Cryptosporangium arvum DSM 44712: one gene and its partner. The protein of the gene in region 1 binds, or shares a complex with, the protein of each later gene. Links are inferred from orthologs where the notes say so. Each region holds a gene or a part of one and is shown on either strand. Other genes may lie near its edges.

The links.
Region 2: the proteins of tig (region 1) and rpsG are in contact, whole or in part, in a crystal structure (PDB 3GTY), measured with the Thermotoga maritima proteins. The link is inferred for Cryptosporangium arvum DSM 44712 from one-to-one orthologs. Residues at the interface, in WP_004081061.1 of Thermotoga maritima: Glu122, Val124, Val129, Leu130, Tyr133, Glu188, Gly259, Ile262, Tyr263, Glu266, Ser270, Glu273, Gln274, Glu277, Arg308, Gln311, Ile312, Ser315, Tyr316, Glu325, Arg329, Arg336, Leu363, Phe366, Trp367, Arg373, Leu377, Arg381, Leu384, Glu387; in WP_004081843.1 of Thermotoga maritima: Lys34, Lys52, Lys55, Glu59, Arg62, Gln63, Glu66, Asn67, Lys69, Val71, Arg95, Ala109, Lys110, Lys111, Gly112, Arg113, Pro114, Glu117, Glu121, Ile124, Ala125, Tyr127, Asn128, Asn129, Thr130, Gly131, Lys135, Asp139, Arg142, Met143.

The regions. Positions count from the first base shown.
Region 1 is NZ_KK073874.1:1,521,217-1,537,149, forward strand. The notes cover bases 6,172-9,147. They hold tig (trigger factor), read left to right. Parts: upstream 6,172-6,962; coding sequence 6,963-8,333; downstream 8,334-9,147. Other genes in these bases: CRYAR_RS07045 (MFS transporter), read left to right, coding at 6,172-6,759; CRYAR_RS07055 (ATP-dependent Clp protease proteolytic subunit), read left to right, coding at 8,577-9,147. In the rest of the region: CRYAR_RS07015 (ATP-binding protein), read left to right, coding at 1-1,236; CRYAR_RS42830 (nuclear transport factor 2 family protein), read left to right, coding at 1,286-2,254; CRYAR_RS07030 (GNAT family N-acetyltransferase), read left to right, coding at 2,319-3,002; CRYAR_RS48490 (M12 family metallopeptidase), read right to left, coding at 2,954-4,519; CRYAR_RS07040 (SDR family NAD(P)-dependent oxidoreductase), read right to left, coding at 4,527-5,282; more of CRYAR_RS07045, read left to right, coding at 5,401-6,171; more of CRYAR_RS07055, read left to right, coding at 9,148-9,149; CRYAR_RS07060 (ATP-dependent Clp protease proteolytic subunit), read left to right, coding at 9,195-9,860; ATP-dependent Clp protease ATP-binding subunit ClpX, read left to right, coding at 9,975-11,258; CRYAR_RS07070 (hypothetical protein), read right to left, coding at 11,316-12,041; CRYAR_RS07075 (RNA polymerase sigma factor), read right to left, coding at 12,028-12,537; CRYAR_RS07080 (YndJ family protein), read left to right, coding at 12,676-13,527; CRYAR_RS07085 (helix-turn-helix domain-containing protein), read right to left, coding at 13,484-14,092; CRYAR_RS07090 (EamA family transporter), read left to right, coding at 14,164-15,006; CRYAR_RS07095 (carbon-nitrogen hydrolase family protein), read left to right, coding at 15,017-15,862; CRYAR_RS48495 (GNAT family N-acetyltransferase), read right to left, coding at 15,814-15,933. UniProt on the Bacillus subtilis protein: Involved in protein export. Acts as a chaperone by maintaining the newly synthesized protein in an open conformation. Functions as a peptidyl-prolyl cis-trans isomerase.
Region 2 is NZ_KK073874.1:8,095,483-8,103,131, reverse strand. What follows is about bases 883-3,799. They hold rpsG (30S ribosomal protein S7), read left to right. Parts: upstream 883-2,064; coding sequence 2,065-2,535; downstream 2,536-3,799. Other genes in these bases: fusA (elongation factor G), read left to right, coding at 2,572-3,799; rpsL (30S ribosomal protein S12), read left to right, coding at 1,689-2,063; CRYAR_RS44135 (DUF4190 domain-containing protein), read left to right, coding at 883-1,195. Outside these bases: more of CRYAR_RS44135, read left to right, coding at 11-882; more of fusA, read left to right, coding at 3,800-4,671; tuf (elongation factor Tu), read left to right, coding at 4,751-5,944; rpsJ (30S ribosomal protein S10), read left to right, coding at 6,053-6,361; rplC (50S ribosomal protein L3), read left to right, coding at 6,490-7,158; rplD (50S ribosomal protein L4), read left to right, coding at 7,155-7,649.

The DNA of each region.
Region 1 (15,933 bases):
ATGGCGTTGGCCGTCGGCCGCGCCCGTGGCGTCATCGACGAGGTGCTGGCCGCGGCCCGGTCGTCGGCGCCGGCCGCGGCGTCACCCGACCTGCTCGACGTGGTGATGTCGTTGGCCGCGGAGGGTCCCCGGGGTGCGGTGCCGGTGCTCGATACCGTGCGGGCGGTGCACGGCGAGACGTGGTGGGCCCGCCGACCCGCGCTGGCCACGATGATCACCGCCGAAGTCTGGGATTTCGCCACGCACACCGCGATCGCGGCCTGGCTGGAGACGACCGGCCGCGACACGGGTTCGCCGACCATGCTCCGGCTCGGCCTCGGCCAGCGGGCCAGCGACGCCGTGCTGGTCGGCGACGTCGGCCAGGCGATCGCCGCGATCGCCGAGGAGGAGGCGATCGCCGACGCGATCGGCGACCAGCCACTGGTCTACCCCCGGCTGCACCTGGCGGCGCTGCGCGGGCGCCGAGCGGACGCCCTGCGGCTGTTCCGGGCCGCCACCGACGCGGATTCCGGGGGCGACGGCGGACGGGTCACCAACCTGCACTGGGCGACGGCGCTGCTCCACAACGGGTTGGGCAACTACCCGGCGGCGCTCGAGGCCGCCCGCGCCTCGATCGAGGACCGGAACCTGTTCCACGTCGGTGGGGTGCTGGTGGAGCTGGTCGAAGCCGCGACCCGCTGCGACGAACCGGCCGTGGCCGCCGGGGCGCTGGACACGCTGACCGACCACGCTATGGCCGGCGGCACGCCCACCGCGCTGGGGGTGGCCGCCTACGCGCGCGGGCTGGTGACCGGCGTGGAGGACGACTACCGGGAGGCGCTCGCCCGGCTCGCCGAGAGCCCGCTCGTGCCGTACCGGGGCCGCGCCCACCTGCTGTACGGCGAGTGGTTGCGGCGCGCCGGGCGCCGTCGGGACAGCAGCGAGCAGCTGCGCACGGCCCACCGCTTGCTGGCCGCGTCCGGGGCCGAGGGGTTCGCGCGCCGTGCCGCCGACGAGTTGCGCGCGGCGGGGGAGAAGGTCAGTCGCCGCCCCGGCCGCTCGATCGACGAGCTCACGTCGCAGGAGGTCGCCGTGGCCCGGCTGGTCGCGGCCGGCGCCACGTCGCAGGAGGTCGCGGTCCAGCTGTTCATCAGCAAACGGACCGTCGACGCCCACCTGCGCGGCATCTTCCGCAAGCTCGGCCTCACCTCGCGTCGACAGCTCCGGGACCACCGGTTCGGCCGTCCGACGAATTAGGCATTCGTTACCGAGGCGCGTCCGTACCCCGCTGGACAGGCTCGGAGCCATGGAAATCACCAAATACCTCGCGGCCGCGGCGACCGGCGTGGCGATCGTGGCGGCGCTGCCGACCGCGGCGTCGGCCCACCGGTCGTACGAGCGGTGCGGCGGAACGACCGTCGACCGCAGCGCGCCGGTGATCGCCCGCGCCAGCGTGTTCGTGCGGGCGTCGGAGGACCTGACCTGGCGGATGCACACCGCGATCGACGAGTGGGAGACCTGGATCCCGGAGATCGTCCCGGCGCGCCAGAGCACCCCGGGACCGCTGCGGCCAGGGTCGGTGTTCGACTGGTCGCCGCAGAACATGACCGTGACGTCCACCGTCACGAAGGTCGAACCACGGCGGTGCACGGCCTGGGCCGCGCCGGTCAACGGCATCGACGGCGTGCACCTGTTCACGTTCGAGAAGGTCCGCGGCGGCGTGGTCGTCACGACCGAGGAGTCCTGGGCCGGAAAGCCGGTCCAGGCCGACGTTCCCGGTTTCCAGAAACTGCTCCAGACGGGGCTGGACGACTGGGTGGGCCGGTTCAAGGAGGTCGCCGAACGCGGCGGCCCGGCCCGCAACGAGGTCCGCCGTACCCCGCGGATCGTCGGGGACTGGCTCCGGTACTGGAACGCGGGCGACGGGAAGCGGCTCGGCTCGCTGTTCACGCCGGACGGCCGCTACACCGATCACTCGGCCGGCGTGACGTTCACCGGCCCGGCCGGCGTGGCCCAGTGGGTCGCCACGACCGTCGGCGGCGTCGACGACGTGCACGGTGACCTGCGCCAGGTGCACCGCTACGGCGACCGGATCGTTCTCGGCTGGACGTTCAGCGGTCACGTGAAGGGTGCTCCGTCGGCGTTCCGTCTGCCCGCGGTCACCGTGCTGCAGCTGCGCGGGAACCGGGTCGTGAGCAACGACGACTACTACAGCCACGCCGATCTGCTGGCCCGGTCCGGCCTACCGGCCGACTGGAAACCCCCGGCGAACTGACGCTCGACGCCGGAGGCTCCGCCGCCCGTCTCCCGGCGGTGCCCCGGCCCGCGATACTGACCGGGTGATCACCGAGCACTGGCCGCTCTACGACCTGCGCATCACGACGCCGCGGCTCGAACTCCGGCTGCCCACCCCGGACGACCTCGCCGCTCTCGCGACCCTCGCCGCCGGCCCGATCCACGACCCGGCCCGGATGCCGTTCGCCTCCGAGTGGACCGACGCGCCCCCGGCCGAGCGCAGCCGCTCCGTCCTGCAGCACCACTGGAGGTCGCTGGCCGAGTGGACGCCGCGGAAGTGGACCCTGCAGCTGGTCACCGTCGCCGACGACACGGTCATCGGCACCCAGGCGATCGGCGGTGACAACTTCGCGGTCGTGCGCGAGGTCCACACGGGATCCTGGCTCGGGCAGCACCACCAGGGGCGGGGCTTCGGCGTCGAGATGCGCGCGGCCGTGCTCCACCTGGCCTTCCACGGCCTCGGAGCCCGGGAAGCGGTCACCGGCGCCGTCACCGACAACCCGGCCTCGCTCGGCGTCTCGCGGCGGCTGGGGTACGTGCCGAACGGGGTCGTCAACCGGTCGATGCGCGGGAAGCCGGCCGTCGAGCAGCGGTTCCGGCTCGAGCGCGCGAACTGGCGCTCGCCGATCGAACCGATCACGCTCACCGGCGTCGAGCCCTGCCTGGCGTTGTTCGGAATTCAGGCCTCGAACGTCGCGACCGACGACCACCCGGCGCCCGGCGTGTAGAGCCGGCACGACGCGTCGAGTACCGAGTACGTCAGCACCCGGCCGTCGCCCAACGCCCAGGCGACGTCCCCGGTGGCTCCGTCCAGCGAGGTCCACGTGGACCCGTCGAACGACCACACGCCGTCCGGGCTCGTGACGTACCGGCCACCCACCAGCGACCCGGCCGGACCGGCCGCCCCCACCGGCCGCCACGTCAGCGCACCGTCCACGAGCGACCCGAGCAGCGTCGAATCCCCGGTGGAGACGAGCAACCCGCCCGACGTCACCCCCAGCGCCCGGCCGACCGTTTCGCCGACGACCGACCACTCGAACTCCCCGGCCGCGCCCAGCTTCGCGCACCACCACTCGCCCCCGTCGGCGACCAGCAGCTCGGCCACCCCGTCGGCGTCGACGTCGCCGACGAGCAGCGTCGAGAGGTCGGCGGTGAAGCCTTCGGTGTTCCCGGCGTAGCTCCACTCCGACGGCCCCAGCCACCACGAGTGGTCGGTGGGGTAGTAGGTCAGGACCTCGTCGGCGCCGCCGGGGCGGAACCGGCCCACCCAGGACTGCGACCCGAGCACTCGCGCGGTGGCCGACGACCAGCTCAACTGCCCCTCGACCAGCCGCCCGATCCGCCCGCCGGCCGCGTCGAGCACCTCGTCGAGACCGTCGCCGTCGAAGTCGCCGACCGGCCCGGGCCCGCCGTGGCCGACCTCCGTCCAGGTCAGCGCACCGGTCGCGAGCGAGCCGAGGTGGTACGTGCCGCGGCTGCGCAAGTGGTACAGGACGCCGAAGGACCCCACCCAGGTGTTCGCGTCCGACGGTTCCAAGGACGAGTACAGCTCCCGGATCGCCGCCCGGTCCCCGGCCGACAACCCTTCGCGCTGGCCGATCTGCGCCCCGTCGCGAAGCGGCACGATCGTCGGCTCACCGTTCACCGAGAACGAGACCGCCGGGTAATGCATGATCGACCCGTAGTCGTACGGCCCGACGTCGTCGCCGTCGGTGATGTGCTGGTCGAAGTTGTGCTTCTGGCCCGGGTCGATGTTGTCCCAGACGATGCGGACGAACTCGTCGCGGTCCTCCCGGCTCTGCTCGTGCCAGAGCCCGGCCGCGTGCCCGAGCTCGTGCGTCGCCTGGCCGAAGAAGCACCCGGTGCCGAGGTCGAGGGTCTGCATGCCGCCCTGCCGCCCGACCGACGACGTGCACCCGCCCCCGGGGACGAACCTGACGTAGTCGTCCTCGCCGTCGCGGGGGACGACCGCCAGCCGGGTACGCGTGTTCCAGTGCTCGACCGCCTCCTCCACCGCCGAGCGCTGGGCTTCCGGTAACGCCGGGTCGATCTCGTACGGGATCACCCCGTCGGGCCAGCGGAAGCTCTCGCCCGGAATGGCCACCGCGGACCGCGCGGACACCTCCGACACCGGGCCGAGCACGATGTCGCCCTCGAAGATCGCGCGCCCGTCCTCGACGCTGAACACGACCCGGCGGACGCCGAACGTTTCCCCGTACACATATCCAACGCCGGTCTCCGACATGGACACATCAATACACGGTGTACCCACCGTCGACGACGACTTCGTTCCCGGTGTGGAAAACCAGCGCGGGATCGGCGAGGAACGCGGCGACGTCGTGGAAATCCGCGTCGTCGCCCCACCGCCGCACCGGCGTGCGGGACGTGGTCGCGGCCAGGAACCGCTCGTCGGCCCGGAGCGGCTCGGTCATCGGCGTCCTGGTCCAGCCCGGCAGCAGCATGTTGCAGCGCACGCGGTGGCGGGCCAGCTCCACCGCGAGCGTGCGCCCGAGGCCGAGCAACCCGGTCTTGCTCGTCGCGTACGCCGCCAGCCCCGCGCCGCCGTACCGGCTGACCGTCGACGACACGATCACCAGCGACCCGCCCGAGCCCTGCGCCACGAACCGCCGCGCCGCCTCGCGCGTGGACAGGAACGCCCCGTCGAGGTTCGTCCGTAGGACACGGTGCCAGCGGTCCAGCGACATCTCGGTGATCGGAGCACCGTCGGTCACCCCGGCGTTCGCGACCAGGCACCCGAGTGGTCCGAGCTCGGCGACGGTCCGCTCCATGGCGTCGGACACGGCGTTCTCGTCGGTGACGTCGCACCCGACCGCCAACGCGCGCACGCCGAGCGCCCGGAGCTCGCCCACCACCGACGCCGAGCGCGCGGTGTCGCGGGCCCAGAGCGCGACGTCGGCGCCGGCCCGGGCCATGCCGATCGCCATCGCGCGGCCGATCCCGCTGTTGCCGCCGGTCACGACGGCGGTGATGCCCGACAGGTCGGTCACGGCGCCTCCCTTGAATCGTCGTTAACTTCCGCAGCCTCCCATGTGTATCGGGGAAGCTGACGAAATCGGTCCGGAAACGCCGTAAAGTGGCGTGACCCCGGCGATGGGAGTCCGCACCATGGCGACGACGTCCCGAGCCGGTACGGCCACCACTCCGCTCGGGCGGGAACCCTGGCCGCCGCGCGCCCGGCTGATCGTGTTCCTGCTGGCCCTCTACGTCATGCTCGCGTTCGGCGACAAGGCGATCCTCGGCCTCGTCGGCCCGCGGATGATGGCCGACCTGGGGCTCACCAACGCCGAGTTCGGTCTCGTCGGCAGCAGCTTCTCGCTGCTGTTCTGCGTCACCGCGATCGGCATCGGCCTGCTGGGCAACCGGGTCTCGCCGCGCTGGCTGCTCGCCGGTCTGGCGATCGTCTGGGCGGTCGCCCAGCTGCCCGTGCTGCTCCCGGTCGTCGGGTTCGCCGGTCTCGTCGGCACCCGCATCCTGCTCGGCGCGGGGGAGGGCCCGGCCGTGCCGCTCGCGTCGCACACCGCGTTCACCTGGGTGCCGATCCGCAGCCGCGCGCTCGCCGCGACCCTGCTCGCGGTCGGCGGTGGCGCCGGCGTCGTGGTCGGCGCCCCGCTGCTGATGCTCGCCATCCAGGCCTACGGCTGGCGGGCTCCCTTCGGGATCCTCGGCGTGCTCGGGCTGATCTGGGCGGTCGGCTGGCTCGCGGTCGGCGGAACCGGTCCCCATCACTACGCCGCCCCCGGCACCACCGCCGGCGATGCGCCGAGCGGCTCACGCGTGCCCCCCGGAACGGCCGCCGGCGCCGCGGGCGAGTCGCCCGAGCGGGTGCCCTATCGCCGCGTCTTCGCCCTCAGTACCTGGTGGGGCGCGGTGCTGGCCGGCTTCACCGTCTTCTGGACCCTGGGCCTCGCGCTCACCTGGCTGCCCACCTACCTGGAGGAGCAGGCCGGCTACGACCCCTCGACGGTGAGCCTGCTCGTCGGCCTCCCGAGCATCTTCTCGATCGTCTCGATCCTGGTCGCCGGCATGGTCGCCGACCGCCTGCTGCGTCGCGGGGGCTCGCGCCGCGTCGCCTACGGGGTGGTGCCCGCGGTCGCGATGATCGCGGGCGGGATCGCGCTGGTCGCGATGAGCCGTCTCGGCGCGGGCTGGCCGCTGCTCGCCGCGATGACCATCGCGTTCTCCACCGGCCCGGCGCTCACGCCGCTCACCAACGCCGCGATCGCCGACGTCTGCCCGCCGGCCCAGCGCTCGGGCGTCCTGGCCACCGCACACGCGTTCGCCACCACCGGCAACGTGGCCGCCCCGTTCGCCAGCGGCCTCGTCGTCGATCTGGCACCGACCGAGAGCGTCGGCTTCACCGCCGCGCTCGACCTGGCCGGCGTCCTCCTGCTCGCCGGAGCCGCGCTGGCCGCGACGACGATCCGCCCGGACGCGCACGCCGCTCGCCTGGCCGAACCGGGGTAGGACGCTGGGGTGCGGTCGCTGATCGGCGGTCGCATAGACTGCGTAGAGTCAATCCTGCGGTCTATCCGCGTGCGCGTCTTCTGGTGGTGCCCCGTGTCGATCGTCGGCGATTTCTCGCTGCCTCGGTCCTGGGCGGGCCCTACCCTCTGAAACCCACAGAGATTGAACACCTAATTACACCTGCAGCGTTGAGGAGCACACACGTGAAGAGCACCGTCGAGACCTTGAGCCCGACGAGGGTGCGGCTCGCCGTGGAGGTGCCCTTCGAGGAGCTGAAGCCCAACCTCGACGAGGCCTACCGCTCGATCGCCAGCCAGGTCTCGATCCCCGGCTTCCGTAAGGGCAAGGTCCCGCCGCGCTTGATCGACCAGCGGATCGGTCGCGCGGCCGTGCTCGAGGAGACGCTGAACAACGCGATCCCGACGCACTACTCGTCCGCCGTACGCGAGCACGACATCAAGGTGATCGGGCGCCCCGACGTCGAGGTCACCGAGCTGCAGGACGGCGAGAAGGTCTCGTTCACCGCCGAGGTCGACGTCCGTCCCGAGCTCGCGCTCCCCGACTACTCGACGCTCGAGGTCACCGTCGACGAGGCGATCGTCTCCGACGAGGACATCGACAACCAGGTCGACAGCCTGCGCCAGCGGTTCTCCACCCTGAAGGGTGTCGAGCGCGCGGTCCGGACGGGCGACTTCGTCCAGCTCGACCTGGTCGCCACCATCAACGGCGAGGAGATCGAGGGCGGTAGCGCCGAGAACGTCTCCTACGAGGTCGGCAGCGGTCAGCTGCTCGAGGGCACCGACGCGGCCATCGAGGGCCACGAGGCCGGCGAGGAGGTCACCTTCACCACGACACTGGCCGGTGGCGAGCACGCCGGTCAGGACGCGGACGTCAAGGTCACGATCCGCACGGTGAAGGAGAAGGAACTCCCGGAGCTGGACGACGAGTTCGCCCAGACCGCGTCGGAGTTCGACACGCTCGACGAGCTCAAGGACGACGTCCGCAACCGGCTCGGCCGGGTGAAGAAGCTCGAGCAGGCCGTCGCGGCCCGCGACAAGACGCTCGAGGCGCTCCTCGAGGCCGTCGAGGTCCCGATGCCGGAGAAGGTGCTCGCCGACGAGATCGAGTACCGCCGCCACCAGCTCGGCCACGCGTTGGAGAACGCCGGCGTGACGCTCGAGCAGTACCTGGAGAACGAGGGCCAGACGCAGGAGGAGTTCGACGAGCAGCTGGACAAGGACTGCGCTCAGGCGGTCCGCTCCCAGCTCGTGCTGGACGCCGTCGCGGACGCCGAGGAGGTCGGCATCGACGACGGTGAGCTCACCAGCGAGGTCGTCCGGCGCGCCCAGCAGTCGGGCGTCAACCCGCAGCAGTTCGCCGACCAGCTCGTGCAGAACGGCGAGCTGCCGATCGTCGTCGCCGACCTGCGCCGGGGCAAGGCGCTCGGGGTCGTCACCGACCAGGCGAAGATCGTCGACTCGGCCGGCAACCCGGTCGACCTGAAGGCACTGCAGGACGAGATCAACCCGGCCCAGGCGGACTCCGAAGCCGAGTCGGCTCCGGCTCAGGTCTGATCCACCGGGCCGTGGTCGTGCGCTCACAGCGAACAGCCCCCCGAGGCCCCGTCAGGTGCCTCGGGGCCGCGTTAGTGTCAGGCGTACGGCCAGCCGCGTAGTTCTGATCAGCCCAGCACACAGCAGGCCCCACAGCTCGAAGAGCTTCAGCCCAGCATCACGTTCAAGGCGAAGGCAGGCATCGTGACCCACTTCGACACACCGGCAGCACCCGCGGTCGGCCGCGCGCCGAGCTCGGGCGGCATGGGCTTCGATGACTCGGTGTTCAACCGGCTCCTCAAGGAGCGGATCATCTTCCTCGGTCAGCAGTTCGACGACGAGATGGCCAACCGGATCTGCGCCCAGCTGCTGTTGCTCTCCGCGGAAGACCCGGTCCGCGACATCGCGCTCTACGTCAACTCCCCGGGCGGCAGCGTCTCGTCCGGCATGGCGATCTACGACACCATGCAGTTCATCCCGAACGACGTGGCCACCTACGGCCTCGGCCTCGCCGCGTCGATGGGGCAGTTCATCCTGTGCGCCGGCGCCCGCGGCAAGCGGTACGCGCTCCCGCACACCCGCGTGATGATGCACCAGCCTTCCGGCGGCATCGGTGGTTCGGCCAGCGACATCGCCATCCAGGCCGAGCAGATGCTCTACACCAAGAAGCTGATGCAGGAGCGGATCGCCTTCCACACCGGTCAGTCCGTCGAGCAGATCGAGGCCGACTCGGACCGCGACCGCTGGTTCACCGCCGACGAGGCCAAGGAGTACGGCCTGATCGACGCGGTGCTGCCCACCACGTCCGACGTGGCGGCGACCACCGGCGCTCACTGAGCGCGCAGCCACCGATCCGCCATTTTCTCGTCCGGAGGACCTGAAATGAGTGACCTAAGCTTCCCGGGCTCCGGGTTGTACAACCGCGAAACTGCTCCGCAGGGCCGCTACGTCCTGCCGTCGTTCGTCGAGCGCACGTCGTACGGGATCAAGGAGATGAACCCGTACAACAAGCTGTTCGAGGAGCGCATCATCTTCCTCGGTGTGCAGATCGACGACGCCAGCGCGAACGACGTGATGGCGCAGCTTCTCTGCCTCGAGTCGATGGACCCCGACCGGGACATCTGGATCTACATCAACTCGCCGGGCGGCTCGTTCACCGCGCTGACCGCGATCTACGACACGATGCGGTTCGTCCGCTGCGACATCCAGACGGTGTGCATGGGCCAGGCGGCCTCCGCCGCGGCCGTGCTGCTCGCCGCCGGGACGCCCGGTAAGCGCCTCGCGCTGCCGAACGCCCGGGTGCTGATCCACCAGCCGTACAGCGAGGGTGGCGGCCAGGGCTCGGACATCGAGATCCAGGCCCGTGAGATTTTGCGCATGCGTACGCAGCTGGAACAAATGCTTTCCTCGCACTCCGGTCAGCCGATCGAGAAGGTCCGCAAGGACATCGAGCGGGACAAGATTCTGACTGCGGACGAGGCCAAGGAGTACGGCCTCATCGACCAGGTGCTGGAAAGCCGCAAGAAGGTTCCGGTCGCGGCGGGTTGAGAGTCGAAGTAAGGCAACGCGCCCTCGCGACCAGGGGTCAGCGAGGGCGCGGAGCATGTACCGTCGAGGAGTCAGTCGGCCGGCGGTCCGGCGAGGACAGGGAGATGGTCGTTCGTGGCACGGATCGGTGACGGCGGAGACCTGCTGAAGTGTTCTTTCTGCGGGAAGTCGCAGAAGCAGGTCAAGAAGCTCATCGCGGGCCCAGGGGTGTACATCTGTGATGAGTGCATCGACCTGTGCAACGAAATCATCGAGGAGGAGCTCTCCGAGTCCTCCGAGTTGAAGTGGGACGAGCTCCCCAAGCCGATCGAGATCTGCGAGTTCCTCGACCAGTACGTGGTCGGGCAGGATTCGGCGAAGAAAGCTCTCGCGGTAGCGGTGTACAACCACTACAAGCGTATTCAGGCCGACAACACCAACCACCGCAACGGTGGCCCGGAGCCGGTCGAGCTGGCGAAGTCGAACATTCTGCTGATCGGCCCCACCGGCTGCGGCAAGACGCACCTGGCGCAGACGCTGGCCAAGCTGCTCAACGTCCCGTTCGCGATCGCGGACGCCACCGCGCTGACCGAGGCCGGCTACGTCGGCGAGGACGTCGAGAACATCCTGCTGAAGCTGATCCAGGCCGCCGACTACGACGTCAAGCGCGCCGAGACCGGAATCATCTACATCGACGAGGTCGACAAGATCGCTCGCAAGAGCGAGAACCCGTCGATCACGCGTGACGTCTCCGGCGAGGGTGTCCAGCAGGCGCTGCTGAAGATCCTGGAGGGCACCACCGCGAGTGTTCCGCCGCAGGGCGGCCGGAAGCACCCGCACCAGGAGTTCATCCAGATCGACACCACGAACGTGCTGTTCATCGTGGGTGGGGCCTTCGCCGGGCTGGAGAAGATCATCGAGAACCGGGTCGGCAAGAACGGCCTCGGGTTCGCGGCGAACATCATCTCCGCGTCCGAGCGCACCACCGACGACGTGTTCGCCGAGGTCATGCCGGAAGACCTGCTGAAGTTCGGGATGATCCCGGAGTTCGTCGGCCGTCTGCCGGTCATCACCACGGTGCGCAACCTCGACCGGCGTGCGTTGATGCAGATCCTCACCGAGCCGCGCAACGCGCTGGTGAAGCAGTACCAGCGGCTGTTCGAGCTCGACGGCGTGGAGCTGGACTTCACCCGGGACGCGCTCGAATCGATCGCGGACCAGGCGATCCTGCGTGGCACCGGGGCCCGTGGCCTCCGGGCGATCATGGAGGAGGTGCTGATGTCGGTGATGTACGAGATCCCGTCGCGTCCCGACGTCGCCCGCGTCGTGATCAGCCGCGAGGTCGTGCTCGAGAAGGTCCTGCCGACGATCGTCCCCCGGGACGTTCCGAAGCGCGAACGCCGCGAGAAGTCAGCCTGACCTGTTCGCGCGAAACCCCCGCCCGGATCCGGGCGGGGGTTTCGGCGTTCCTGGGGTTCAGTTCGTGTGCCAGTTCGCGACCCGGGTGCCGTCCACGGTGAAAATCTGCAGGCGCCCGTCGGACTGCTCGACCCGTGGGGGCCCTTCGCTGCGGGTCAGTTCGGCGATCGTCTTGGACAGTGCGGGCAGGCCCCGAACGGACTCGTAGGTCGCCACGAAGTAGAACTGGGCTGCTGGGTCGTCGGTGCCGGGATAGAAGACGCTGCAGCGGAACGTGAGGACTGCTTCCTTCACGCCGTCGTCGGTGAGTTCCGCGTATCTGGGGCCTGACTCCCCGAGGCCGTCGAACACCTGGTAGCCGATCGATCCGAGGTCGGGCACGTCCGCGTGGGCAAGGCCGGCGGTGAACGACAGTTCCGGTGCGCCGCCGCAGTCCTCGTTGCCCGGCACGTCCAGCGTCGCGTTGCGCCAGTCGACCGCGCTGAGCGGGTTCTGCTGACCGTCGTCGTCGGTGGGCGCGGGCGCCGAGGTCGTCGTGGCCGGGCTGACGGGCCGGAGAGCATCCGGTTGCTCGGTGCCGCGGAGCGCGTAGCCGACTACGAGCGTCATCACGAGGACGAGGGCGCCGACGGCGGCGAGCCGGTTGCGCCGACGCCGGCGGCCGAGACGGGCGGTGACCGATTCGCCGGGGCCCGCGAACGCCTCTGAAGGGTCGTCGCGCAGGCGCCCGAACAGCTCGGTAGCGGGATCGTGAACGGATCCGGGAACGTCAGAGTCGGCCATCGTCGTACGCCCCTTCCATTCGTTCGTCGGCGATGTGGGCCGCGAGTGCCGCGCGGCCGCGGTGCAGCCAGGACTTCACCGTGCCTTCGGCCACCGATTCTTCGGCGGCGATCTGGGCGATCGACAGATCCGCCAGGTAGTGCAGCACCACCGCCCTGCGCTGCCGTTCGGGGAGCGTGGCCAGCGCGGCGACGAGCGTCACGTGCTCGGGGCCCGGCGGTGGCGCGTGCACCTCGCGTTGGCCGTGCACGAACCTCAACGCGGTGCGGGCCCGACGCCAGCGGCTGATCGCCAGGCGCCACGCCACCTGCCGCACCCAGGCGGCCGGGCTCTCGTAGGCCGAGACCGCCGCCCAGCGCGTCCACGCCCGGACGAACGCCTCCTGCACCGCGTCCTGCGCCTCGGCGGCGTCACCGGTGTAGGCGTAGAGCTGTTTGCAGAGCACCGGGAAGTTGTCGGCGTAGAAGCGGCCGAAATCCCGTCCGGTCCCGGTCACGGCCCTCCTTCCTGGCCGACGTGGTGCCGGCTCCCGTGTCACACGCGTGGACGGGGTCGCCGGTTGCAGACAAAGTATTGAGCACTCGCTCAAGGCCGGAGTACGATTTGAGCAGTCGCTCAAACGAGGAGGTCAGCCATGCGGTGGGCGGTGGTTCCGGCGATAGCGCTCGGCATGCTGGTGATCGTGCCGGTCGGGCTCGGGCTGCTCGAGGCGCCGGGTCTGCGGACGGTCCGGCGGTGGTGGCCACCGGTGGCGATCGTCGGGGCGCTGTCGCTCGCGATGCCGGTGAGCCTGCCTGCGGTGGGGCTCGCCTGCGTCTACGCGGCCGGGACGTTCGTGCTGGCCGGGACGGCGGCGGCCCGGCTCCGGCGCGACCGGTCCCTGGCCCCGGTGGACGTCGCGGCGCTCACCGCCCTGGTCACGCCGGCGGTGGCCGGGGCGTCGCTGGTGGTCGAGCGGGTGGGCGGCACGCTGCTCGGCTTCGGCCCGAAGATCCTGCTGCTCACCGTCGCCCACTTCCACTACGCCGGCTTCGCCGCCGCCCTGGTGGCCGGGCTGGTGGCCCAGGCCACCCGCGCCGGGTCCGCCACCCGCGCGGCCGCGGTCGCGGCGTTGACGGTGCCGGCGGGGACGCTGCTGGTGTTGATCGGGTTCTTCGCGGGGGAGCTGGTGGAGCTGGCCGGAGCGGCCGTGCTCACCGCCGGGATGTGGGTGGTCGCCGCGCTCTCCTGGCGCCTGCGGGCCTCGGTGTCCGACCGGTCGGCGCGGGTGCTGCTCGGCGTCTCGTCGGTGGTGCTCGTGCTAACGATGCTGCTCGCGCTCGACTGGGCGCTGGGCGAGGCGTTCGGCGTCCCGAAGCTCAGCCTCACCTGGATGGCCGCGACCCACGGTGTCCTGAACGCGGTGGGGTTCGGTCTCTGCGCGGTGCTGGCCTTCAGCCGGCTCAGCGCCGGGTCCGACGATCGAACTCGCCGGGTGGCATCGTGACGACCATGTGGACGCGGGCCGCCGTATCGCCGTCGTTGCGGTACCGGTGCGGCACGTCCCCGGGGTAGACCGCGGTCCGGCCGGTCGCGACCCGCAACTCCAGGTCGCCGACGACGAGCGTCATCGTGCCCGCCACCACGTGCGCGATCTCGCGTGTGCCCACCGAGTGGTCCTCGGAGACGTGCTCCTCGCCCGGCTCCAGCACCCACTCCCAGAACTCGACGAACTCCGGGTCGTCGACGCCCGCGAACAGCGTCGCCCTCCCCCCGGACGGCCCTTCCCACAGCACGCTGTAGTCGTCGGGGCCGGTGATCTGCACCTCCGGCGGACGGGCCTCCTCCACCAACCGCGCCACGGTGACGCCGAACGCGTCGGCGATGCGCACGAGCGTGCCGATGCTCGGGTTCGTCCGCCCGGCCTCGATCTGCACGAGCATGCCCTTGCTGACGCCGGAGCGCCCGGCCAGTTCGTCGAGTGACCAGCGGCGACCGGTGCGCAGGCTCCGGACCCGCTCACCCACCAGGAGTGCGATCGCGGGGCGCGCGTCGTCCCGAGCAGTGGTCAATATATTGGCCTCTTCGGTCAGTTCAGTGATACAAACGGTGCTATGAACCACGCTACCGGTTGGAGTCGGCGGTGATCCCGGTGCTGCTCGCCGCCGGCTCCGCCCTGGTCTACGGCGTCGGGGACTACTGCGGGGGAACCGCCGGGAAGCGCGCCCCCGCCGTCGCGGTGACGGTGGTGGCCAAGGTGTCGGCGTTCCCGCTGCTGCTCGTGCTCACGCTGCTCCTCGGGGCCGACGCCGCGCCGGGCGCCGCCGACCTCGGGTGGGCCGCGCTGGCCGGTCTCGCCGGCGTGGGTGCGGTCGTCCTGTTCTACCGGGCGATGTCGGCCGGAGCGATGGCGGTCGTGGCGCCGGTCACCGCGGCGGCGTCGGCGGTGCTGCCGGTGATCGTCGGCATCCTGGTGGACGGGTCACCCGGCACCGTGCCGCTGATCGGCGTCGGGTGCGCGGTCGTCGCGATCGCGCTGGTGAGCGCGGGCGGGGGGCGCCCCGCACACGTGACGCCCCCGCTGGTGGGGCTGGCCGTGGTGGCCGGCATCGGGTTCGGGTTGTTCTTCGTGCTGCTGGACCGGGTCCACTCGGGCGTCGGGCAGTGGCCGCTCGTCGTCGCGCAGGTGGCCGCGATCCTCGCGCTCGTCGTCCTGAGCTCCGCGCGCCGGGAACGGATGTCGGTGCCCCGCGCGGCGCTGCCGTTCGCGCTGGCCGCCGGGGCGTTCGACACGGTCGCGAACGTGCTCTACGTGCTGGCCAACAACAGTGGGCAGCTCGCGCTGGTGGCGCCGCTGGCGTCGCTCTACCCGGCCAGCACCGTCGTGCTCGCGCTCGTGCTCGACCGGGAGAAGGTCCGCGGCTGGCAGCTGCTCGGCCTCGGCCTGGCCGGAACCGCGCTGGCCCTTCTCGCCGCCACCGGTTAAGACTTGAACCATGCGTGTTGCGGTGTGTCAGTTGAACTCACGGGACGATCGGGCGGCGAACCTCGCGGAGGCTCGGCGTCTGCTGGAGCAGGCCGCGGCGGCCGGGGCCGACTTCGCCGTACTGCCGGAGTTCGTCGACTACCTGGGGCGCCGTCGCGGCGAACCGGAGCCGGAGACCGTCGACGGCGAGTTCGCGCAGTTCTTCTCCCGCGCCGCCCGCGAGCTCGAGCTCACCGTGCTCGCCGGGTCGTTCCGCGAGCGCGCCGAGGACGGCGAGCGGGCCTACAACACCAGCCTGGTGTTCGACCGGTCCGGCCGGCGCGTCGCGGCCTACCGCAAGATCCACCTCTACGACGTCGAGATCCCCGGCCGGGTCTCGTACCACGAGTCGAAGACGATCGCGCCGGGGGAGGAGCTCGTCGTCGCCGACGTCGAGGGCACCCCTGTGGGGCTCTCGATCTGCTACGACCTGCGCTTCCCCGAGCTCTACCGCGCGCTGGCCGTGGCCGGGGCCCGGGTGCTCGTCGTCCCGGCGGCGTTCATGGCCCACACCGGCCGTGACCACTGGGAGGTGCTGCTGCGGGCCCGGGCGATCGAGAACCAGTGTTACGTCGTCGCCGCCGGCCAGATCGGCGACCACGAGCCCGGCCGTACCTGCTTCGGCCGCAGCATGGTGATCGATCCGTGGGGCACGGTCGTCGCCCAGGCACCGGACGTCGTCGGCGTCGTCACCGCGGATCTGGATCTGGGGCGCCTGGAGGACGTGCGGGCCGAGCTGCCCAGCCTGGCCAACCGGCGGCTGCCGGATCAGGACGGCGTGAAGGTCCAGGTCTCGCCCTCGGCCACCGCGCGGTAGCCGATCCGCTCGTAGACGCCGTTGCTCGTCGGGTTGGCCGCGTCGGTGAACAGCAGAACGGCGGCGGCCCC
Region 2 (7,649 bases), 6.6 Mb from region 1 along the record:
GAGGAGAGAGATGACCGACCGACCTGGCTCTGAGCCGGCCCAGCCCTACGACCCGCGGGATCGCCCGGGTCGCCCTGGGGAGGAGCCGCCGAGCGGTTTCAGTTTCCCCGACTACAACAATCCGTCCGGAACCCCGCAGACCCCGAACTTCAGCACGCCCGACTACGGGCAGGCGCCCGACAGCCCGTACGGTCAGCCGGCGACGCCACCGCCGTCGCAGTACGGCACCCCCGGCGGGGAGTACGGCGCTCCGGCCGGGCAGTACGGCGCTCCGGCCGACCCTTACGGCACGCCGGCGGGCCAGTACGGCAGCACGCCGACGAACGACCCCTACGGAACGCCGCCGAGCAACGACCCGTACGGGACTCCGCCGACCCACGGCCAGTACGGCAACCCGCCGTCGTACGAGCCGCCGTCCTACGGGCAGCCGCCGTCCGCGCCGACGTCGGGCTTCGGCTCGCCGTGGGGCGCCGGCGCCGACCAGGGCTCCGGCTACGACCCGAACAACCCCACCTCCGGCTACGGTCCCGGCCCCGCCGCCCCCACCTCGGGCTACGGTGCGGCTCCCACGTCGGGCTACGGTCCCGGTCCCGCCGCTCCCACCTCGGGCTACGGCGCCGCGCCGACGTCGGGCTACGGAGCCAACCCGACCTCCGGGTACGGGGCCCAGCCCGCGTACGGCTACGACCCGAACAACCCGGCCGCGCCCACCTCGGGCTACGGCTACGACCCGAACAACCCCGCCGCGCCCACCTCGGGCTACGGCTACGACCCGAACAACCCCGCCGCGCCCACCTCGGGCTACGGCTACGGTGCCGACAAGCCGACCTCCGGCTACGGCGCTCCGGGCTACCCCGCCTCCGGCTACCCCCCGGCCGGCGGTTTCGGTGGGCCGGCGCAGCCGCAGAAGGAGCAGCTCGCGCTGGTCTCGATGATCGCGGGCATCGTGTCCGGGGTCGCGTCGCTGCTGGCCTGCTGCGGTGGCATCTTCGGCGCGTTCCTGCCGATCATCGCCGGCGGCGTCGCGATCGCGACCGGCATCATGGCCAACAAGAAGATCGCTGCCTCCGGCGGTGTGCTCGGCGGCAAGCAGCAGACGATGATCGGCCTGATCGGCGGAGGCGTCGGCATCGGGCTGGCGATCATCTTCGCGATCGTGAACATCGTGATCTTCGCGAGCAGCACCAGCCCGTGACGCGTTAACCGTCCGGACACACGGCCCGGCTCCCCGAACGAGTGGAGCCGGGCCGTTCCGTTCCCGGCCGGCATACCTTCGGCCGATGGCCGGATGTGGCCGTTCGGGGAACGGCGAGGTACCGTTACGAGCGGTGCCTACCCGCGGTGAGAGTCGCGGGGCGGGCGGAGCCTCAGGAACGTCGGGTCGTCGGTTCGCCGAGAACTCGGTGGAGCAGAGACAGAACCGGCGGTAACACGCACTACTAGGCCGCGGCAAGAGCGGTAGCGGTAGTCGTTTTGACCTGTGGTCGGGCCGTAGGTAGTCTTGCTTTTCGTGCCTAGGTATCGCCTGGGCATGCACGTGCGCCCGCTACCGGGAGCACGGCCTCCCCTGGGGTCTGCTCGCAGACTCTGGGCCTGCGGCCGGCGCGACACGCCCGACCGCGGGGGTCGGAGGAGCCGGACATCTGGCTCAACACGAGGACATTAGTCGAGAAGAAAGCGGAGACCCGGTGCCCACGATCCAGCAGTTGGTCCGCAAGGGCCGGCAGGACAAGGTCGAAAAGACCAAGACTCCTGCGCTCAAGGGCAGCCCGCAGCGCCGTGGCGTGTGCACGCGTGTTTACACCACCACGCCCAAGAAGCCGAACTCGGCTCTGCGGAAGGTGGCGCGTGTCAAGTTGAGCAGTGGCGTCGAGGTCACCGCCTACATCCCTGGCGTTGGACACAACCTCCAGGAGCACTCGATCGTTCTGGTCCGCGGCGGTCGTGTGAAGGACCTGCCCGGCGTCCGCTACAAGATCATCCGCGGCTCGCTGGACACCCAGGGTGTCCGCAACCGCAAGCAGGCCCGCAGCCGATACGGCGCGAAGAAGGAGAAGAGCTGATATGCCCCGCAAGGGTCCCGCTCCGAAGCACGCGGTGGTCATCGACCCCGTGTACAACTCGCCGCTCGTCACTCAGCTGATCAACAAGGTCCTGTTGAGCGGGAAGCGGTCGGTCGCGGAGCGCATTGTCTACGGGGCTCTCGAGGGCGCCCGCGAGAAGACCGGCAACGACCCGGTCGTCACGCTGAAGCGCGCGCTCGACAACGTGAAGCCGGCCCTCGAGGTGCGCAGCCGCCGTGTCGGTGGCGCCACCTACCAGGTCCCGGTCGAGGTTCGGCCCGGTCGTAGCACCACGCTCGCGCTGCGCTGGCTGATCCAGTACAGCCGCGCCCGTCGTGAGAAGACCATGACCGAGCGCCTCATGAACGAACTTATGGACGCGAGCAACGGTCTCGGCGCGAGCGTCAAGCGCCGCGAGGACACGCACAAGATGGCCGAGTCGAACAAGGCCTTCGCGCACTACCGCTGGTAATCCGCGTCCCGCACTCGAAGCTGAAAGGCAAGATTGATGGCTGGCAACAACGCCGCCCTGGCCAAGGTCCGCAACATCGGGATCATGGCCCACATCGACGCGGGCAAGACCACCACGACCGAGCGGATCCTGTTCTACACCGGTATCAACTACAAGATCGGTGAAGTCCACGATGGCGCAGCCACCATGGACTGGATGGAGCAGGAGCAGGAGCGCGGCATCACGATCACGTCCGCCGCGACGACCTGCTACTGGCACGACCACCGGATCAACATCATCGACACGCCGGGCCACGTCGACTTCACGGTCGAGGTGGAGCGGTCGCTGCGAGTGCTCGACGGTGCGGTGGCGGTCTACGACGGTGTTGCCGGCGTCGAGCCGCAGACCGAGAACGTCTGGCGCCAGGCGGACAAGTACCACGTCCCGCGGATGTGCTTCGTCAACAAGCTCGACCGCACGGGCGCGGACTTCTTCCGCTGCGTCCAGATGATGATCGACCGGCTGAACTCCACCCCGGCCGTCCTGCAGATCCCGATCGGGCTCGAGGGCGACCACATCGGTGTCGTCGACCTGGTGGGTATGCGCGCGCTGACCTGGCGCGGCGAGACCCAGAAGGGCGAGGACTACGCCGTCGAGGAGATCCCCGCCGACCTGGTCGACCAGGCCAACGAGTGGCGCGAGAAGCTCCTCGAGACGATGTCCGACGTCGACGACTCGATCGCCGAGGCCTACCTCGAGGGCGAAGAGATCTCGGTCGAGACGCTGAAGGCCGCGATCCGTCGCGCCACGCTGGCCGACAAGGTCAACCCGGTCGTCTGCGGTTCCGCGTTCAAGAACAAGGGCGTCCAGCCCATGCTCGACGCGGTCGTCGACTTCCTGCCGAGCCCGCTCGACCTCCCGTCGATCGACGGGACGAAGATGGACGGCGAGACCCCGGCCGCCCGGCACTCGGACGACAAGGAGCCCTTCAGCGCCCTGGCGTTCAAGATCCAGTCCGACAAGCACCTCGGCACGCTGACCTACCTCCGGATCTACTCCGGTCGGCTGGACGCGGGCACCCAGGTGATCAACTCGACCAAGGACCGCAAGGAGCGGGTCGGGAAGATCTACCAGATGCACGCGATCAAGCGTGAGGAGCTGCCGAGCGTCGGCGCCGGCGACATCGTCGCGGTGCAGGGCCTCAAGCAGACCACCACTGGTGACACGCTGAGCGACCCGGCGAACCCGATCATCCTCGAGTCGATGACGTTCCCGGACCCGGTCATCGAGGTCGCGATCGAGCCGAAGACCAAGGCTGACCAGGAAAAGCTGGGCACCGCGATCCAGAAGCTCGCGCAGGAAGACCCGACGTTCAAGGTCCACAACGACGAAGAGACCGGTCAGACGGTCATCGGCGGCATGGGCGAGCTGCACCTCGAGGTGCTCGTCGACCGCATGCGGCGCGAGTTCAACGTCGAGGCCAACGTCGGCAAGCCGCAGGTGGCCTACCGCGAGACGATCCGTCGCTCGGTCGAGGGCTACGACTTCACCCACAAGAAGCAGACCGGTGGTTCAGGTCAGTTCGCGAAGGTGAAGATCAACCTGGACCCGATCCCGCAGGACGGCGACGCGCCGACCTACGAGTTCGACAACAAGGTCACCGGTGGTCGGGTGCCGAGGGAGTACATCCCCTCGGTCGACGCCGGCGCCCAGGACGCCATGCAGTACGGCGTTCTGGCCGGGTACCCGCTCGTCGGCATCAAGTTCACGCTTGTCGACGGTCAGTACCACGAGGTCGACTCTTCGGAGATGGCCTTCAAGATCGCCGGTTCGATGGCGCTGAAGGAGGCGGCCCGCAAGGCCGACCCGGCGCTGCTCGAGCCGATGATGGCGGTCGAGGTCACCACGCCCGAGGAGAACATGGGCGACGTGATCGGCGACCTCAACTCGCGGCGCGGCCAGATCCAGGCAATGGAAGAGCGTGGCGGTGCCCGCGTTGTTCGGGCCCTGGTTCCGCTCTCCGAGATGTTCGGCTACGTCGGAGACCTCCGGTCGAAGACCCAGGGCCGGGCGAGCTACTCCATGCAGTTCGACTCCTACGCCGAGGTTCCCACGAACGTCGCGAAGGAGATCATCGCGAAGGCCACCGGCGAGTAATTCGCCGGCGGAACAGCGATACCCGACCCCACGTCGCACGGCGTACCACTAGATATTCAGTCCACAGGAGGAAAGACCAGTGGCGAAGGCGAAGTTCGAGCGGACCAAGCCGCACGTCAACATCGGCACCATCGGTCACATCGACCATGGCAAGACGACGCTGACCGCGGCGATCACCAAGGTCCTGCACGACAAGTACCCGGACATCAACCCCTTCACGCCGTTCGACCAGATCGACAAGGCGCCGGAGGAGCGGCAGCGCGGTATCACGATTTCGATCGCGCACGTCGAGTACCAGACGGAGGCGCGGCACTACGCGCACGTCGACTGCCCGGGTCACGCGGACTACATCAAGAACATGATCACCGGTGCCGCCCAGATGGACGGCGCGATCCTGGTCGTCTCGGCGACCGACGGCCCGATGCCGCAGACCAAGGAGCACGTGCTCCTGGCCCGCCAGGTCGGCGTTCCGTACATCGTCGTCGCCCTGAACAAGGCCGACGTCGTGGACGACGAGGAGATCCTGGAGCTCGTCGAGCTCGAGGTCCGTGAGCTCCTCAACCAGTACGAGTTCCCGGGTGACGACGCTCCGATCGTGCGTGTCTCGGCGCTGAAGGCGCTCGAGGGCGACGCCGAGTGGGGCGAGAAGATCATCGAGCTGATGACGGCGGTCGACGAGACCATTCCGGAGCCCGAGCGGGACCTGGACAAGCCGTTCCTCATGCCGATCGAGGACGTCTTCACGATCACCGGTCGCGGTACGGTCGTCACCGGCCGTGTCGAGCGGGGTGTGCTGAAGGTCAACGAGACCGTCGACATCGTCGGCATCAAGGAGACCAAGCAGACCACCACGGTCACCGGCGTCGAGATGTTCCGCAAGCTGCTCGACGAGGCGCGTGCCGGCGAGAACGTCGGTCTGCTCCTCCGCGGCATCAAGCGCGAGGACGTCGAGCGCGGCCAGGTCGTCATCAAGCCGGGCACGACGACTCCGCACACGGAGTTCGAGGCGACGGTCTACATCCTCAGCAAGGACGAGGGTGGCCGCCACACGCCGTTCTTCAACAACTACCGGCCGCAGTTCTACTTCCGCACCACCGACGTGACCGGTGTCGTGACCCTTCCCGAGGGCACGGAGATGGTCATGCCGGGTGACAACACCGACATGTCGGTGAAGCTCATCCAGCCGGTGGCCATGGAGAACAACCTGCGGTTCTCGATCCGCGAGGGTGGTCGGACCGTCGGCGCCGGCCGCATCAGCAAGATCAACAAGTAGTAATTCGTGTGACGGCGGTCGGGTCGTGATCGATCCGACCGCCGCTCCGCGCGGTTACTAACCGGCAGCCACCCGACCCCCGGCGTAATAGACAGGACTGAAGGTTCCATGGCGGGACAGAAGATCCGCATCCGGCTCAAGGCCTATGACCACGAGGTCATCGACAGCTCGGCGCGGAAGATCGTCGACACGGTGATCCGTACCGGCGCGTCGGTTGCGGGCCCGGTGCCGCTGCCGACCGAGAAGAACATCTACTGCGTGATCCGCTCGCCGCACAAGTACAAGGACTCCCGCGAGCACTTCGAGATGCGGACCCACAAGCGGCTGATCGACATCCTCGACCCCACGCCGAAGACCGTCGACTCGCTCATGCGTCTCGACCTCCCGGCCGGCGTCGACATCGAGATCAAGCTCTAAGGACGTAATCGCGCTCGGGTTCGGACTCAGGGCCCGACAACGCATTACGACACCACTTGAAGGACACGCCCGGCCGGAGTCATCCAGGTCGGGAGAGGATCCGGACCAAAGAGAGTCGGAAAGAAGAGATGGACAGGCAGATCAAGGGGATCCTGGGCGAGAAGCTCGGCATGACCCAGGTCTTCGACGAGAACAACCGGATCGTTCCGGTGACCGTCGTTCAGGCCGGGCCGAATGTCGTGACCCAGGTGCGCACCCCGGAACGTGACGGCTACTCCGCGGTCCAGGTCGCTTTCGGCGGCATCGACCCGCGGAAGGTGAACAAGCCCGAGAGCGGCCACTTCAAGGTCGCCGGCGTCACCCCGCGGCGTCACCTGGTCGAGATCCGCACCACTGACGCGGCTGAGTACGAGGTCGGTCAGGAGGTCTCCGCGGAGATCTTCGAGCAGGGCATCAAGGTCGACGTGGTCGGCACCAGCAAGGGCAAGGGCTACGCGGGTGTCATGAAGCGTCACGGCTTCAAGGGCCTCGGCGCCGGCCACGGCACCCAGCGCAAGCACCGCGCGCCGGGTTCGATCGGCGGCTGCGCGACCCCGGGTCGTGTCTTCAAGGGCCTGCGCATGGCCGGCCGCATGGGTGGCGTCCGCACCACGACGATGAACCTCAGCGTGCACCGCGTCGACGCTGAGAAGGGCCTGATCCTGGTCAAGGGCGCTGTGCCCGGGCCCAAGGGCGGCCTGGTGCTCATCCGCACCGCCGCCAAGACCCAGCTTGGTAAGGGCGGAGTGGCGAAGTGACCTCCATTGACATCGTCGACGCCGGCGGCAAGAAGACCGGTACCGCCGATCTGCCCGCCGAGATCTTCGACGTGACCACGAACATCCCGCTGATCCACCAGGTCGTGGTGGCCCAGCAGGCGGCGGCCCGCCAGGGCACGCACAAGACCAAGACCCGCGGGGAGGTGTCCGGCGGTGGGGCCAAGCCCTACAAGCAGAAGGGCACCGGCCGCGCCCGTCAGGGCTCGACCCGCGCGCCGCAGTTCACCGGCGGTGGCGTCGTCCACGGCCCGCAGCCGCGCGACTACTCGCAGCGGACGCCCAAGAAGATGAAGGCTGCTGCCCTCCGGGGCGCGCTCTCCGACCGGGCTCGCGGTGGCCGTGTGCACGTGCTCGACGCCCTGATCTCCGGCGACGTGCCGTCCACCAAGGACGCCGTCAAGGCGCTGGCGAACGTTTCCACCTCCCGCCACGTGCTCGTCGTGGTCGCCCGCGGCGACCGCAACAGCTGG